DNA from 2 places in the Sporosarcina jeotgali genome. Region 2 is predicted to be linked to the other one. Evidence: riboswitches for the same ligand, from Rfam matches in the RefSeq annotation. Region 2 holds a riboswitch; the other holds the start of a gene.
What was found. A riboswitch is a leader RNA that binds a small molecule or an ion and turns the genes downstream of it on or off. The one in region 2 is predicted to bind S-adenosylmethionine.

Region 1 (7,655 bases), 710 kb from region 2:
TCATCAATGAAATTTCGTCGCCTTCTTCGCGTCGTGCGTTAATGCCTGAGCGAAGGAAGTCAGCGTTTGTTACGCCTGTAATTTCACTTGGGTATTGCATGCCCAGGAACAATCCGGCTTTCGCACGTTCGTCCACTTCCATTTCAAGAACTTCTTCTCCATCAAGAAGAACAGAACCTGATGTTACTTCGTATTTTGGATGACCCATGATTGCAGACGCGAGCGTAGATTTACCTGTTCCGTTCGGTCCCATGATTGCATGGATTTCATTTGTGTTGATTGTTAAATTGACACCTTTAAGTATTTCTTTGTCTTCGATTGAAACATGAAGATCTTTGATTTCCAAAGTAGCCATTCCAATACCTCCAGTATGCTTAAGATGAATTTTATCATCTTCTATTTATCATCATTCTAATCTTATCCTATATACGTAGTACTTGCAAATCATTAAGAATGATTATAATTAATCAAAGAAACCTTCCATTTACTCGGTTTTTTCCACTTACTTTCATTTTCAATTGATGTATTGTCAATGAGAATTTATCACGGCCTGTTCACAAACTGTATCTGCTGATTTAGTTTATTAAACATAGATATTCTCATCTATTCTTTCATTCTTTATAGAAACCAAAAGCGCGCCATCCTCTAAAGTAATAGAAGATTGACGCGCTGCTAATGAACGTTTGCTTATTTAGATAGTTTTGCAGATGTGCCGTCTTTTGAAAAACTGTCGACCACGATGGCAAGTGCCCCGTCGCCTGTAACGTTGGTTGCAGTACCGAAGCTGTCTTGTGCCATGTATAAGGCAATCATGAGCGCAACCATAGACTCGTCAAAGCCCAGCATGGAAGCCAATAGACCTGTTGCTGCGACTACTGCCCCGCCTGGTACTCCTGGCGCCGCAATCATTGTAATTCCTAACATGAAGATGAAGCCAAGATAGGCAACAAAGCTAATTGGCATATCGTTCATGAGCATGACTCCGATTGAACAAGATACAAGTGTAATGGTGCTGCCTGATAAGTGAATGGTCGCAAACAACGGAATCGTAAAGTCCGTAACTCGTGCAGATGCACCTGTTTGCTTCGCTTGACGCAGCGTTACAGGAATCGTTGCCGCTGAAGATTGAGTACCCACCGCTGTGAAATAAGCGGGAGCCATAATCTTCATCAGACGGAACGGGTTCCGCTGCGATACTGCCCCTGCAACTGTGTATTGCAATGTGAGCATAATCAAATGAAGAATGATGATCATCACAAAGACGAAAATGAAAATCGAAAGTACTTTTGCCACTTCGCCAGTATAGGTCATATTTAAGAAAATCCCGAAAATATGAATTGGTAAAAGAGGAATAATGATGACTGAAATCACTTTTTCAATAATTACATTCAATTCTTCAAACATACTAAGCATTGTTTTGCTGCCAATTGCGGCCATTCCAATCCCCAATACAAATGCAAGAAGCAATGCCGTCATAACCCCCATGAGAGGTGTCATTTCCAGATCGAAGAACGCAGTTGCCGCCTCTTTCGCAGTTTCTAATCGATTTGCTGCCTAACCCGCTTATGTATCCTGGCAGTATGCTGGTTGCTGCAAAGAATGCAAGAATTCCTGCGATGATTGTTGATGTATACGCAAATAATGTCGCAAGACCAAGCAGCTTCCCAGACCCTTTACCAAGTTTTGCAATTCCCGGTGCGATGAATGCCAAAATAATTAATGGAACTACAAAGTTAAGGAATCCCCCAAAGATCATGTTAAATGTTGCGAAGAAGCGCGTGAAGCCTTTTGCAAACCCTTCACCAATCATAGGTGTTAAATAACCAAGCCCCACTGCAAGGGCGATCGCTATAACAATACGCCAAATCAGTCCTATTTTAAATTTCAATTTCCAAACTCCTTTCGTGCGTTGAATTAGTAAAACTCTTTCCATCATACATGAAAACGCTTTAAAAAAGTATGAACCTTTATGAACATTTTCCATAAAAAAAACCTCTCATTTTGAAAAAAAAATGAGAGGTTTCTTCTATTATTTAGTGACAGGTACAACGGACCCTTTCCACTTATCGAGGATGAAGTCTTGGATTTCTTTCGAAGTCAGGACTTCACCAAGTGCTTTAATCGCTGGTTTGTCTTCATCACCTGTATTAACTGCGATAATGTTTACGTACGGAGAGTCTGATTCTTCAAGTGCGATTGAATCTTCCATCGGATTGATGCCTGCGTCAATTGCATAGTTTGAGTTGATGAGAACTGCATCGCCTTCTTCACTATCATACATTTGCGGAAGAAGTGCTGCTTCGTAGTTCGCATCGAATTGAATGTTTTTAGGGTTATCCACAATGTCTTTCACTTCAGCTTTAGTTTTATCCACACCGTCTTTTAGCTTGATAAGACCTTCTGCTTCAAGCATTGCAAGAACACGGCCATGGTCTGCGACTGAGTTACTGATTAGGATTGTAGCGCCTTCAGGAAGTTCGTCCAGCGATTTGTATTTCTTAGAATAGACACCGATAGGCTCGATATGAATGCTGCCTGCGTTTGTGAAGTCATATCCGTGGTCTGCAATTTGTGTTTCCATGTAAGGGATGTGCTGGAAGTAGTTCGCGTCCAGGTCTCCGGAGTCCAGGTCTTGGTTCGGAAGTACGTAGTCCTGATACGGTTCGATTTCTAAGTCATAGCCTTTTTCTTTCAACAATGGCTTTGCTTCTTCTAGGATTTCTGCGTGTGGAACGTTTGAAGCACCGACTTTGATGACTTTCGAGTCTTCATCAGAACCGCCTGCGCTTCCGTTTTTGTCGTCTTTGGCTCCGCATGCTGCAAGTGCTAATACAAGTACCGCTAGTAAAATTCCAGTTAAAAACTTTTTCATCCATTCCACTTCCCTTTTCTGATTTTTTAGTGACTTTGTTGCTAATACATGATCCGTTGATTGAAGTGTAAGGCGGCGACTCCTGCGGAATCAGCGAAGACCGAAGACCCCGCAGGAAGCGCAGCGACCGAGGAGGCTGAGTTCGAGCCCGCGGAAAGCGTCCGCCTGCAACGTAAATCAACACCGTCCATAACCAAAGTCATTATATAGTAGACAGGCACGCCTGTTTTTCCCTGGATTATCGTTTGTCTAATCTTTTGACGGCGAAGTCTCCTGCGAATTGCAGGATGAAGACGACGACTAGGATTAAGACGGTTGAAACGAGAGTAACGTCTTCACGGCTTCGCTGGAATCCGTCTAGAAAAGCGAGTGTTCCAAGTCCTCCGGCACCGATAATTCCTGCCATTGCTGTGTAGCCTACCAGTGCAATCGCAGTAACTGTGATCCCTGAGATTAAAGCGGGCATCGATTCTGGCAATAATACTTTGAAGATGATGGTTGAGGTTTTTGCTCCCATTGAGCGTGCTGCCTCCAGTACACCTTTATCGATTTCAGTCAGCGCAATCAAGACCATTCTTCCGTAAAATGGTGCGGCTCCTATAATCAATGCCGGCATTGCTGCTTCCGGTCCGCGAATTGTGCCGAGCAGGAATTTCGTGAAAGGAATAAGCAGGATGATCAAAATGATAAATGGAATCGACCGGAAGATATTAACGATCGAGCCAGTCAGCAAATTCACGAGTTTGTTAGCCCATATATGACCAGGTGCAGTTAGGAACAATAGAATTCCAAGTGCGAGTCCGATAATGAATGTGAATACGGTGGAGACTGCGGTCATATAAAGGGTTTCTACAGTTGCATCCCACATTTTTGCCCAGTCGACGTTCGGGAAATAGGTTTCAATCATTTCTCAAACACCTCCGTTTGAACACCTTGTTCATGTAAGTATTGAATCGCATTTGTAATGGCTTCGGGGTCCCCTGTCAGTTGTAAAATCAGCGTCCCGTATGCACCGCCGCGAGTTTGCGAGATGTTCCCTTGAAGAATGCTGACATCCACTGGATACTCTCTTATTAAACTAGCGAGGACAGGCTGCTCAGTGCGTTCTCCGACAAATGCTAGTTTGACGAGGGTGCCGTCCGGATAATCCTGATGCATGAGTGACATCACTTTCTTCGCATCTTCCGGTTCCGTCACTTGTGAAACAAATCGTTTGGTAATCGGTTCTTTAGGTGACTGGAAGAGCTGCAGTACGTCTCCTGTTTCTACAACGCGTCCCGCTTCCATTACTGCGACCTCATGACAGATTTTCCGGATGACGTGCATTTCGTGCGTGATGAGGACAATTGTTAATCCGAGACGTTCGTTAATGCTTGTCAGCAAGTCTAGTATTGCGTCCGTCGTTTCTGGATCAAGTGCTGACGTGGCTTCATCACATAAGAGTACTTCTGGGTCGTTTGCAAGTGCCCGGGCAATCCCGACACGCTGTTTCTGGCCGCCTGATAATTGCGATGGATAAGCATTTTCACGTCCTGCTAATCCTACAAGCTCTATCAGTTCAGATGCTTTTTTCTCTCGCTCTGCTTTGTTAACACCTGCTATTTCTAACGGAAAAATGATGTTTTCTTTAACGGTGCGAGACCAAAGTAAATTGAAATGCTGGAAGATCATACTGATTTTTTGCCGGGCTTGGCGGAGTTCTTTTCCGCCGATGGATGAGATCTTACGTCCATTGACTTCGACCGATCCGTCTGTTGGCTGTTCCAGTCCGTTCAGCAAGCGGATCAATGTACTTTTCCCGGCACCGCTGTATCCGATAATGCCGTATATCTTTCCTTCTTCAATTGTAAGGTTAACTCCGTCAACTGCAGTAATTGCAGTGCTTGAGGTCCCAAATCGTTTGTTGACATTTGCTAATTGAATCATTCGACACCCACCTCACTGCTTTTCATTCTGTCCATGATTGTTTGCAATTAAAAAATAAAAACGCCTTCCTGCAGATTCACAGAAAGGCGTACGCATTAAAATTCATGGCGTTCATCCGATCTCTCATCTTTCAAAGCAAATGCTTTGTGTGACTTGGCACCATTTCAAGTTTATTGACGGTTGCCGGGCTTCGCAGGGTACTCCCCTCCACCTCTCTGTATAAGAGTCAGTTATTCAATTGGTTGCTATTAGTTATACCATAGCGATTTAGGAGTGTCAACTAAGCTTTTCGAGAATATTTTGAACCGATTGAAAGGCATAGACTTTCTCAAGTGACTTTCCTTTACGCTTAATGAGCAAGCACGGGACACTTTCAATCTGGTATTCTGCTGCAAGTTCTTCAACATAGTTCAAATTGGCTTTTCCAATCGGAACATCAGGCTTCAATTCTGTTACGACATTCAATATTTTGCTGGCCACTGCACACGTTCCGCATAGCGGTGTATACAAATAGAATGCCGTAAGCTCTTCTCGATCAGCGAGTTCTTTCCACTCACTATATGTCCATTCATTCATACCTATCACCTTCACTCTATTTCAAAAGAAAATATAAAAGACGCCGGATCAGCGGCGTCTTGAGGTTTTATTCTCCGACAGTCATTTTGTCGTAGTCTTCAGGAGTCATAAGCTCTTCGAGTTCAGCCGGCTTCGTTGCTTCCACAACGACCATCCAAGCACCCTCGTAAGGAGATTCGTTGACTAGCTCGGGGCTGTCCTCTAAATCTTCGTTTACTTCAACGACTTTACCGCTGATTGGTGCATATAGTTCTGAAACTGTTTTTACAGATTCAACACTGCCGAATGGCTCGTCTGATTTTAATTCGTCGCCAACTGATGGCAATTCAACGAACACGATATCACCAAGCTCAGATTGTGCAAAGTGTGTAATACCAATTCGGTATTTACCGTCTTCTTCTTTAACCCATTCGTGCTCTTCAGAATACTTCAAACCTTGTGGTGTGCTCATTCTTTACCCCTCCAACAGTTAATTGTTATGTCTAATTCTATTTTGCCACAGGTACCTTTGAAAGACAAGAAATGAAGTTAAGCCTTCCACGTTTCTGCGAAAGTCTCTTCGTTGAAGCCTACTGTGGTCGTTTTACCATCTGTCACCAGAGGACGCTTAATGAGCATACCGTCAGATGCCAGCAATTTAATTTGTTCATCCTCACTCATAGTCGCAAGTTTGTCTTTCAATCCAAGTTCACGATATTTCATGCCGCTCGTATTGAAGAACTTCTTCAACGGCAACTGTGAACTTGTGATGATTTCTTTCAATGCTTGTTCGCTCGGCGGCTGTTCAGCGATGTTCGATGCTTCGTATGGAATCTCATTTTCTTTCAGCCACTTTTCAGCCTTTTTACATGTTGTACATTTTGGATAGCCATAATAGTGCAGTCCCAATACAGTCACCCCCATTGGTTCCATTTTACCACAAAAACATCCAGACTACTTAAATTGCAGTCTGGATGGGAATATACGTATTAAACTACATATTTAGCAGCATCGATAAGCTTGACGGATGCTTCACGCTTCTTCGCAATTACGTTGTAAGGGTTCGAACGAGTCAACTTGCGCAATGCGGAGATCATCATGCGCTGGTTATCTCCGTCCACTGCTGCGTATAGTGTTTCTTTTGCATCACGTTCGATTGCAGCGAATGCTTCTTGACAGAAAATCTCGGTGTACAAGATTTTTTGCTGTTCTTTTTCCGCACCGTTTTTCGCGACTGCTTTTTCAGTACGCAGGAGCGCAGATTCCATTGCAAAGATGTTGTTCGCAATATCCGCAATGTTTACAAGGACTTCTTGTTCTTCTTCTAGCTTCGTACCGTAACGCTGTGCAGCTAATCCAGCAGCCAGCAGACCGATTTTCTTCGCATTTTTCACTAGAACTTTTTCTTGTTCAAGCGGTGCATCGCCGATTTCTTCCGGCATCATCATAAGAAGCTCTTCTTGAAGTGCTTGAGCTTGTTGCAGCAATGGCAACTCGCCTTTCAATGCTTTCTTCATGAATGTTCCCGGAACGATCATGCGGTTGATTTCGTTTGTTCCTTCGAAGATTCGGTTGATACGTGAATCGCGGTATGCGCGCTCCACTTCGTATTCAGCCATGAAACCATATCCGCCGTGTAATTGAACCGCTTCGTCAACGATATAATCGAGTGTCTCAGAACCGACAACTTTGTTGATAGAACATTCAATTGCATACTCAGCAATTGCTGCTGCAATCGCTTTTCCGTCTTTTTGCTGTTCAGCAGTCATCTGGCTTTGACGCTGCTCGAAATAACCAACTGTACGGTAAATCAAGCTTTCCGTCGCATATAGCTGGGACGCCATTGTTGCAATCTTTTCTTTCGTCAAGTTGAACGATGAAATCGGCGTATTGAATTGCTTACGCTCATTTGAATACGAAATCGCAAGTTCAAGCGCACGCTTCGATCCGCCAACTGTACCGACTCCAAGCTTGTAGCGGCCAATGTTCAAAATGTTGAAAGCGATGATGTGGCCGCGGCCGACTTCACCAAGCAAGTTCTCAACAGGCACTTCAGCGTCAGACAAGATCAATGTACGTGTAGATGAAGACTTGATACCCATCTTTTTCTCTTCCGCTCCAACAGAAACGCCAGGGAATTCGCGTTCTACGATGAATGCAGAGAACTTATCACCGTCGATTTTCGCATAGACAACGAATACATCCGCAAATCCAGCGTTCGTGATCCACTGCTTTTCACCATTCAATACGTAGTGAGTACCCGCTGCGTTCAACTTCGCAGTCGTTTTAGCTCCAAGAGCAT
Region 2 (7,655 bases):
ATTGCAACCGCAACCGCAGAGGTTTCCTTATCAGCAGCCTTAGCTGCTTTAATAGCATCATTTGCGGCCCGCTTTTCCAGCTGTTGATCTAGTTCAAGAAGAAGCGCATCTTTTTCCCCGCCTTGTAAACGGTTCGCAAGGTCCAATCCTTGCATCGCGTCTTTTGCATAAATGACAGGTCCATCGTATTCCGGTGCGATTTTAGTATCCGTAAATCGACGAGTGAGTGCAGCGCCGCCTACCATTACCGGCAAATCAATTCCTGCAGACTTGAAGTCTTGAGCAGTCAGCACCATTTGTTGGGCTGACTTGACGAGTAATCCGGAAAGTCCGATAATATCCGGCTTCTCATTCCGGATGACTTCAATCAGCTGTGCAGGTGTTACTTTGATTCCAATGTCCACAACTTTGAACCCATTGTTGCTTAATATGATTTCCACAAGGTTTTTCCCAATATCGTGGACATCCCCTTTTACAGTTGCGAGCACAATTTTTCCTTTCCCATTGTCGTCTTCTTTTTTCTCCATGAACTGTTCCAAATAAGACACGGAGGCTTTCATGACTTCAGCACTTTGAAGCACTTCAGCAACAATCAGCTGATTCGTATTAAACAGTCTGCCGACTTCTGCCATTCCCTTCATAAGTGGACCGTTTATAATGTCGAGAGGCTCATCATACTGGCTCAGTGCGGCATTTAAATCGGGAATCAGTCCTTCTTTCGTTCCTTCCACAACATAATAAGCAAGACGTTCAGGAACGGTTTTCGGAATATCATCTTCTGTTTTTTCTTTCTTCTTTCCTCTGTAAAAATCAGTGAAGGCTGCGAGTGTTTCATCGGTTGTTGTAAATAACAGCGCATTTGCCATATCGTTTTCCTCTGAAGGGATCGACGCATAGCGTTCAAGCTTTTCGGTATTTACAATGGCATAATCCAGTCCGGCCTGCGTGCAGTGATACAAATAGACAGCGTTCAATACTTCACGCCCTACAGGAGGCAGTCCGAACGAAACGTTACTGACACCTAGGACGGTGAGTGCCCGCGGCAAGTGTTCTTTAATCAGCCGGATTCCTTCAATCGTTTCAACAGCAGAGCCGATATACTGTGCATCTCCTGTTCCCACAGGAAATACAAGCGGATCGAAAATAATATCTTCAGGTGCGAGTCCCCACTTGTTTGTAAGTAAATCATACGATCTTTTGGCGATTTCCAATTTACGTTCCCGTGTAACAGCCATACCGACTTCATCTATTGTCCCTACCACGACTGCTGCTCCGTACTTCTTAACAATCGGCATTACTGCATCGAAGCGCTCTTCGCCATCCTCTAAGTTGATGGAGTTGATAATTGCTTTGCCCTGGGAGTACTTCAGTGCTTCTTCTATAACGTTTTCGTCGGTCGAGTCAATGACCAGAGGCGCTTTGATCTTTTTCACAACTTCCTTCATGAAATCTGTCATATCTGTTAACTCATCACGATCTGGATTAGCGAGACAAACGTCAATGACATGGGCGCCGTTTTTAACTTGAGCCCGTGCGATTTCAGCCGCTTCCTCCACTTTCCCATCGACAATCAACTGTTTGAACTTACGTGAACCAATAACGTTGGTCCGTTCCCCAATCAAAATCGGACGCATGCTCGGATCATACAAAAGCGGTTCAATACCTGAGACGGTATGTCCATGAGTTACTGCAGGGAGAGGACGTGGAGTTTTTCCATCCACAGCACAGCGGATTGCTTGAATATGAGCAGGCGTTGTTCCACAACAGCCGCCGACTATATTGAGCCAGCCTTTGTCCGCAAAACCTTCCAGTTTTTTCGAAAGCGATTCCGGAGATTCGTGATAATGACCTTCCTCATCTGGCAACCCGGCGTTTGGATAGCAGCTGACAAACCCTGTTGCGAGTTCTGATAAAGAACGTAAATGATCCGTCATGAATTCAGGTCCCGTTGCACAGTTAAGACCGACTGAAAGAGGGTTAATGTGCTCGATGGAAACGTAGAAGGCTTCAATACTTTGTCCAGCCAATGTTGTTCCCATCGGTTCAATCGTTCCAGAAATCATCACTGGAAGTTCCCGGCCAGTTTCTTTAAAAGCCCGGCGGATCCCAATCGTGCCAGCTTTAACATTCAGCATGTCTTGGCTGGTTTCCATTAATAGAAGATCCGAGCCGCCGTCGATTAATCCCTTCGCCTGGACGTAGAAATCATTTGCCAGTTGGTCAAACGAAATTCCGCCTGTTACAGACAGTGTTTTGGTCGTTGGACCCATTGCTCCTGCGACGAATCGTGGATGTTCAGCTGTCGAGAACTCATCCGCTGCAACGCGTGCAAGTTCTGCACCGCGTCGGTTAATGATATCCGCTTCACTGCCTAAGTCGTAATCGTCCAGCACGACAGGCGTACCGCCGAAGGTATTCGTGCAGATAATATCAGCACCTGCCTCAAGATATTCATGGTGAATCCGAGTCAAAACGTCGGGTTTTGTCAGATTCAAATATTCGTTGCATCCTTCATATGCTTCACCGCCGAAGTCCTCTGCCGTTAGATTTGCATTTTGCAGCATCGTTCCCATCGCACCATCCATCACGAGAATTCGTTTCTTTAGTTCATCTTTAATAAGTTGTTGTGACATGGTGCACCTCTCTTTCTCTTTCAGCATCAATCTGGTTAATATAATGTACAAGCTCTACCGTCATGTCATAACGTAAAAATTGGGTAATCAAGTAAATGCCATTAAATAAAGATGCAGCTGTATCAATTAATTCTTGAGCAATTCGAATCCCTTCAGCAGTCGATGCCTGCCGATTATCCCCGCAGGCTCTCATGCGTTCGAGCACTTGATCAGATAACTTAATACCAGGAACTTCGTGATGCAGGAATTCGGCGTTTCGAATATTTGTTAACGGCATAATGCCGATGAAAATGGGAGTATCCAAATGTTTGACGGCTTCATAGATTTCAATAATCTTCTCTTTTGTATAGACCGGTTGTGTTATGAAATAATCAGCACCGCATTCGATCTTTTTCTCAAGACGCTTCACCGCGCGTTCTACGACTCGGACATTCGGATTGAACGCACCCGCGACTGAAAAGTTTGCCTTTTTGCGTAATGGACGGCCGGAAAATGAAATTCCTTCATTCAGCTTTTTAATCAGCTGGAAGAGTTCAAGACTAGAAACATCATAAACGTCTGTTGCCCCGGGAAAGTCTCCGATTTTAGTAGGGTCGCCAGTCACTGCTAAAATGTCGTGGATTCCTAATGCGTCCAATCCCATCAAGTGAGACTGCAATCCAATCAAATTATGATCCCGGCATGTAATGTGGACGAGTGGCCGAATATCATCTTGATGCTTCACAATAGACGCCATCGCCAGATTGCTAATCCGCGGGGAAGCGAGAGAATTATCAGCCATTGTCACAGCATGCGCTCCCGCTTCTTGAAGCTGACGAGCCCCCTCAAAATAATTTTCAGTTTCCAAGTGACGCGGTGTATCCAGCTCAACGAGAATTGTGCGCTCACGTTTTGCCTTTGTGTGCAAAGGTTCATAACGTGCCGGTTCGGCATCCCGAATAACAATCGGTTTATGCGGAACTGCAGTTTTCTTAGTAATGGGCGGCAGATTAGCCAATTGAGATTTCACGGCGACAATGTGGGCAGGGGTTGTTCCGCAGCATCCTCCAATCAGCCGGACACCTTCGTCCCGTAACAATCGAGCTGCTCGCCCGTAGTAATCGGTTTCAGATACATAAACAATCCTGCCATCCTCGACATCTAACAAACTAGCGTTTGGAAAGGCAGATAAGAATGCCTTCTCGGGAAGTTCAACGCCTTCAAATGCTTGAATTGTATGATATGGACCAAGTCGGCAATTTACCCCGACGACATCGGCTCCTAAATCGTCCAATCGGTGCAGGGCATCGTTCAATTGCAGCCCATTTTGCAAGACACCAGGTTCGTGCATGGAGACTTGGGCAATAAGTGGAATATCCGTTTGGTTTCGAAGGTGCTTCACCACTGCAGACAGCTCTTCAAAGTCGTAGTATGTTTCCAGTAATAATCCGTCTGGATCACCTGCAAGCAGCGGTTCCGCCTGCTGTTGAACAATCGATAGCACTTCATCAATCGTTGCATCGCTTTTACGGATACTCCGGATTCCTCCGATTGTACCGAGCACGTATTGACCGCCAGCTGCTGCAGCTTGTTTAGCAATCTGAATACCAGCCTCGTTAAATTCCTGTACTCGATGCTCCAGACCGTAGCGAGCAAGTTTATAGGAGTTAGCACTATAAGTATTGGTTTGGATAATATCCGCTCCGGCTTGTATATATTGTTCATGGATCCCTTGAATGACACCCGGCTTTTCAACATTTAATTGTTCATAGCAAAAGTCCAGTCCTTCAGCGTAAAGAAGCGTCCCCATTGCACCATCCGCTGTCAGGACTTCTGTTTTTAATCGTTCCAGTAATTTCATTTTCAATCATCCTTTCTTGCGGCAGAGCAATGAAGCAGAGAATAATAAAAAAGCCTTCTAACGTACGAAGAAGGCTTTGTCATCTAAATGATTGTCTCCTCCTCATCTGCCGGACAATAAAAATCCGCTGGAAGTAGCACCTGACCATATGGCTGGTTGCTGAAGCATCGACGGGCCAGATCCCTACGCTTCTCTTGATAAGAATGACTATTAAGTTGTGTGAATAATTTAACACATCATACCGTTGTTTGATAGTTCCGTCAATAGACAATGTAACTGGTGAACTGTGAGTTACTAAGTGTATGTGGTAAACTGTTAGGACATGCAAAGAAAGGGGATTGCTATGAGGGCGTTCAAATTTGTTATCCCGATGGTGTTATTAGTCGGCGGAGTGGCCTGGGTTATGCTCAACAAAAACTTTACAGATGTGCCTGTCATGTCTCGTTTTTATATTACACTTGGCGCAATGTTTTTAAGTGGAGTTATTTCCTTTTTCCTCTTCCCTAAAGATGAAGGGAAAAGACAATAAACTGACAGGAATCAGCTGTCAGTTTTATTATTGCTTATATTTGTGTTAACCGAAAATATAATGAGGTTGACACAATGGCTCCTTCCTTTTATTCTATAACTATATAGTTAAAAGGGGTGTTATAAATGGGAGCAACAGCAACTTTGAAACCAAACCGTTCTAAAACAATCAACGGAACGCTTGGGCTTGTCTACTCAGCGATGTTCGCTGCATTAATGATGATTGGAGCAAATATTACATATTTCTTACCGGCTTTATCAGTAAGCGGCGTGCCGATTACATTGCAAACATTTTTTGCGGTTTTAGCAGGACTGCTGCTGGGAAGCCGTTATGGAGCAATTTCGATGACAGTTTACATGGCTATCGGTCTTGCAGGTGCACCAGTATTTGCGAAGTTCAGCGGTGGCATCAGTGCAATCGTCAGCCCGACGTTCGGATTTATTTTATCATTTATTTTCGTTGCATATATCGTCGGAAAAATCATTGAAAAAAACAGCACCGTGGCAGGATTTGTAATCGCAGCACTTGTCGGATGTGCCGTCAATTATCTCATCGGGACAAACTGGATGTTTGCTGCGTACAAGCTATGGGCAGCAGCACCGGATGCGTTCACGTACAAAATAGCATGGATTTGGATGCTGCCGCCATTACCGAAAGACATTATTCTTTCTGTATTGGCGGGAGTGTTCGGCCATCGAATGGCGCGCATTCTTAGAACACGCCGTTCTATTTAATTCATTAAACCGGTTTCTCTCGAAAAGGGAAATCGGTTTTTCTATGTCCGGTTTAAAAAGCTGAAACATTTCTGTCCCCTCATCCGTATACAGAGGTAAGTACTTAACAAAAGGAAGGATGGCTTTATTATGATTCACTTACTCTTGTTTTCTCTAATTGCCGGGATTGCGGCATCCTTGTTAGCGGTGCCGCTGCACAAAAATGGCCTTGGAGAAGAAAAAGAAAGCAACTCCGATTATAGGGCAGCTGCTGTCATCAGTACTGCTATAGTAATTGCATTAGGGACAGCTGTTTTTTATTACACAACGAACCTAGATCAGCATTGGTCTTCCGTATGGGTCCTGTTACTCGCAGCCGCGATACTAGGAGCTATTTTAGACGGAGGTGTTTTCAGAAAGGGTAAAATTGCTGCAGCCGCAATTGCAGTCCTCGCAGGGATTTACATTTTATCCGCACCTCTATTAAATGCGAACACTAAATTTAAAGCGGTTGAAATGGATCAGCAAGTTGAAATCGAGGCTTTTGACGAAACTCAGACGCCTGCCAGCGTACCGCCGAAATTTGCCCGCAACAAAATGAAAAAAGCATTCGGGCAAGTTCCGAATACGAGTTACTACGATTTGGGGCATCTGCAAATTCAAAAAGTTAAAGACGACTATGTGTATATAGCGCCGGTCGAGTTTTCAGGGTTTTTCAAGTGGTGGAATGGCAAGACGACACCTGGCTATTTTCGAATGAGCGCTACGGATTCCGCGGATAATCCAAAATTCATTGCGTCGGAAATGACTTACACGGAGACCTCCTACTTCAACAAACAGGTAGATCGCCATATGCGCCTGCAATTTCCTGAACTGATCTTTTATGGAGACGTCCAGTTGGAAATTGACGATGAAGGAAATCCGCACTACATTCGTTCTTACGGGAAATTCATATCTGCACGCAACGGATTCGACGTAAAAGGAATTGTCATGACGGATCCGATGACAGGGAAAGTAGAAAAGTTCGCGCTTGCCGATATTCCTGATTACATCGATGGAGCTGTGTCTCCGGAGGCCGTCAGTCTGCAAAACAGTTACTTCGGAAAGTACGTTCATGGGTTCTGGAATTCGTTTGTTGGTAAAAAAGATGTCAAACTGCCATCTGATGAAGGAACGGAGGCAAACGTCAGTCCAATTTTCGATGAAAACGGTCATATGTATTACTTCACAGACTTTACAAGTCCGAAAGAAGGCGTCGATTCGATGCTGGGGTATGCGCTGACAGACGGGCGCACGGGAAAAGCGACGTACTACACGGGAGACCTGGAAGAATCCTACATGGACTCACAAGGAGCCTTGCAAATTATCGAAAAGAAATTCATCGAGAAAAAGTGGTCTGGTGAAATGCCTGTTCTCTATAACTTCTACGGAGAAGCAAGCTGGCTGACACCCGTGTTAGATTCGAATGGTTTCTTGCAAAACTACTTCATCGTCTCGGCTGCAAATCCGGAAATCTCAGTGTTTGGCAATTCTCCGAATGATGCGCTGAAATTGTATAAAACAGCGTTGCAGCGCGGAGGCAGTTCTGTGGACGGAAGCTCAGGAGCTGAAGAAGTGAAAGCCGCGATCACGGTCAAACGTGTGTACAAAGAACGGGCAGGGGACTTTACAATTGTTTCTGTAAAAGCAGAGGACGGACGGAACTTCCTGATTTCATCTGAAACAATTCCGGAAGCAGTTTATATTCAAGAAGACGACAAATTATCGATTATGTATATAGAAACAGGGGAGCTGTTCCTGCCTGTTAAGGAACTCACAAACCTCTCGATTGCGGATTAACGAATTGAGTGCATAACCAGAAAAAAGCGGAAGCCATAGTAGCGGCTTCCGCTTTTGTTCTGATTTAAATGAGGGATATGACTGATTAAGCACTAACTGTA

Region 1: it holds a riboswitch for S-adenosylmethionine, as region 2 does, so the genes downstream of both, PGH26_RS11135 (methionine ABC transporter ATP-binding protein) here and PGH26_RS14945 (bifunctional homocysteine S-methyltransferase/methylenetetrahydrofolate reductase) in region 2, are expected to answer to the same signal.

Annotation. Positions count from the first base shown of each region.
Region 1 is NZ_CP116341.1:2,236,627-2,244,281, forward strand. It holds gene sufC (Fe-S cluster assembly ATPase SufC) at 1-355, opposite strand, end outside; partial or broken gene PGH26_RS11120 (dicarboxylate/amino acid:cation symporter) at 688-1,933, opposite strand; gene PGH26_RS11125 (MetQ/NlpA family ABC transporter substrate-binding protein) at 2,030-2,872, opposite strand; gene PGH26_RS11130 (methionine ABC transporter permease) at 3,111-3,779, opposite strand; gene PGH26_RS11135 (methionine ABC transporter ATP-binding protein) at 3,776-4,798, opposite strand; SAM riboswitch class I at 4,919-5,024, opposite strand; gene PGH26_RS11140 (thioredoxin family protein) at 5,075-5,374, opposite strand; gene gcvH (glycine cleavage system protein GcvH) at 5,442-5,825, opposite strand; gene PGH26_RS11150 (arsenate reductase family protein) at 5,903-6,262, opposite strand; gene PGH26_RS11155 (acyl-CoA dehydrogenase FadE) at 6,343-7,655, opposite strand, start outside.
Region 2 is NZ_CP116341.1:2,948,602-2,956,256, reverse strand. It holds gene metH (methionine synthase) at 1-2,633, opposite strand, end outside; gene PGH26_RS14945 (bifunctional homocysteine S-methyltransferase/methylenetetrahydrofolate reductase) at 2,614-4,473, opposite strand; SAM riboswitch class I at 4,573-4,677, opposite strand; gene PGH26_RS14940 (histidine kinase) at 4,817-5,002, shown strand; gene PGH26_RS14935 (biotin transporter BioY) at 5,128-5,736, shown strand; gene PGH26_RS14930 (hypothetical protein) at 5,866-7,554, shown strand; gene PGH26_RS14925 (N-acetyltransferase) at 7,640-7,655, opposite strand, start outside.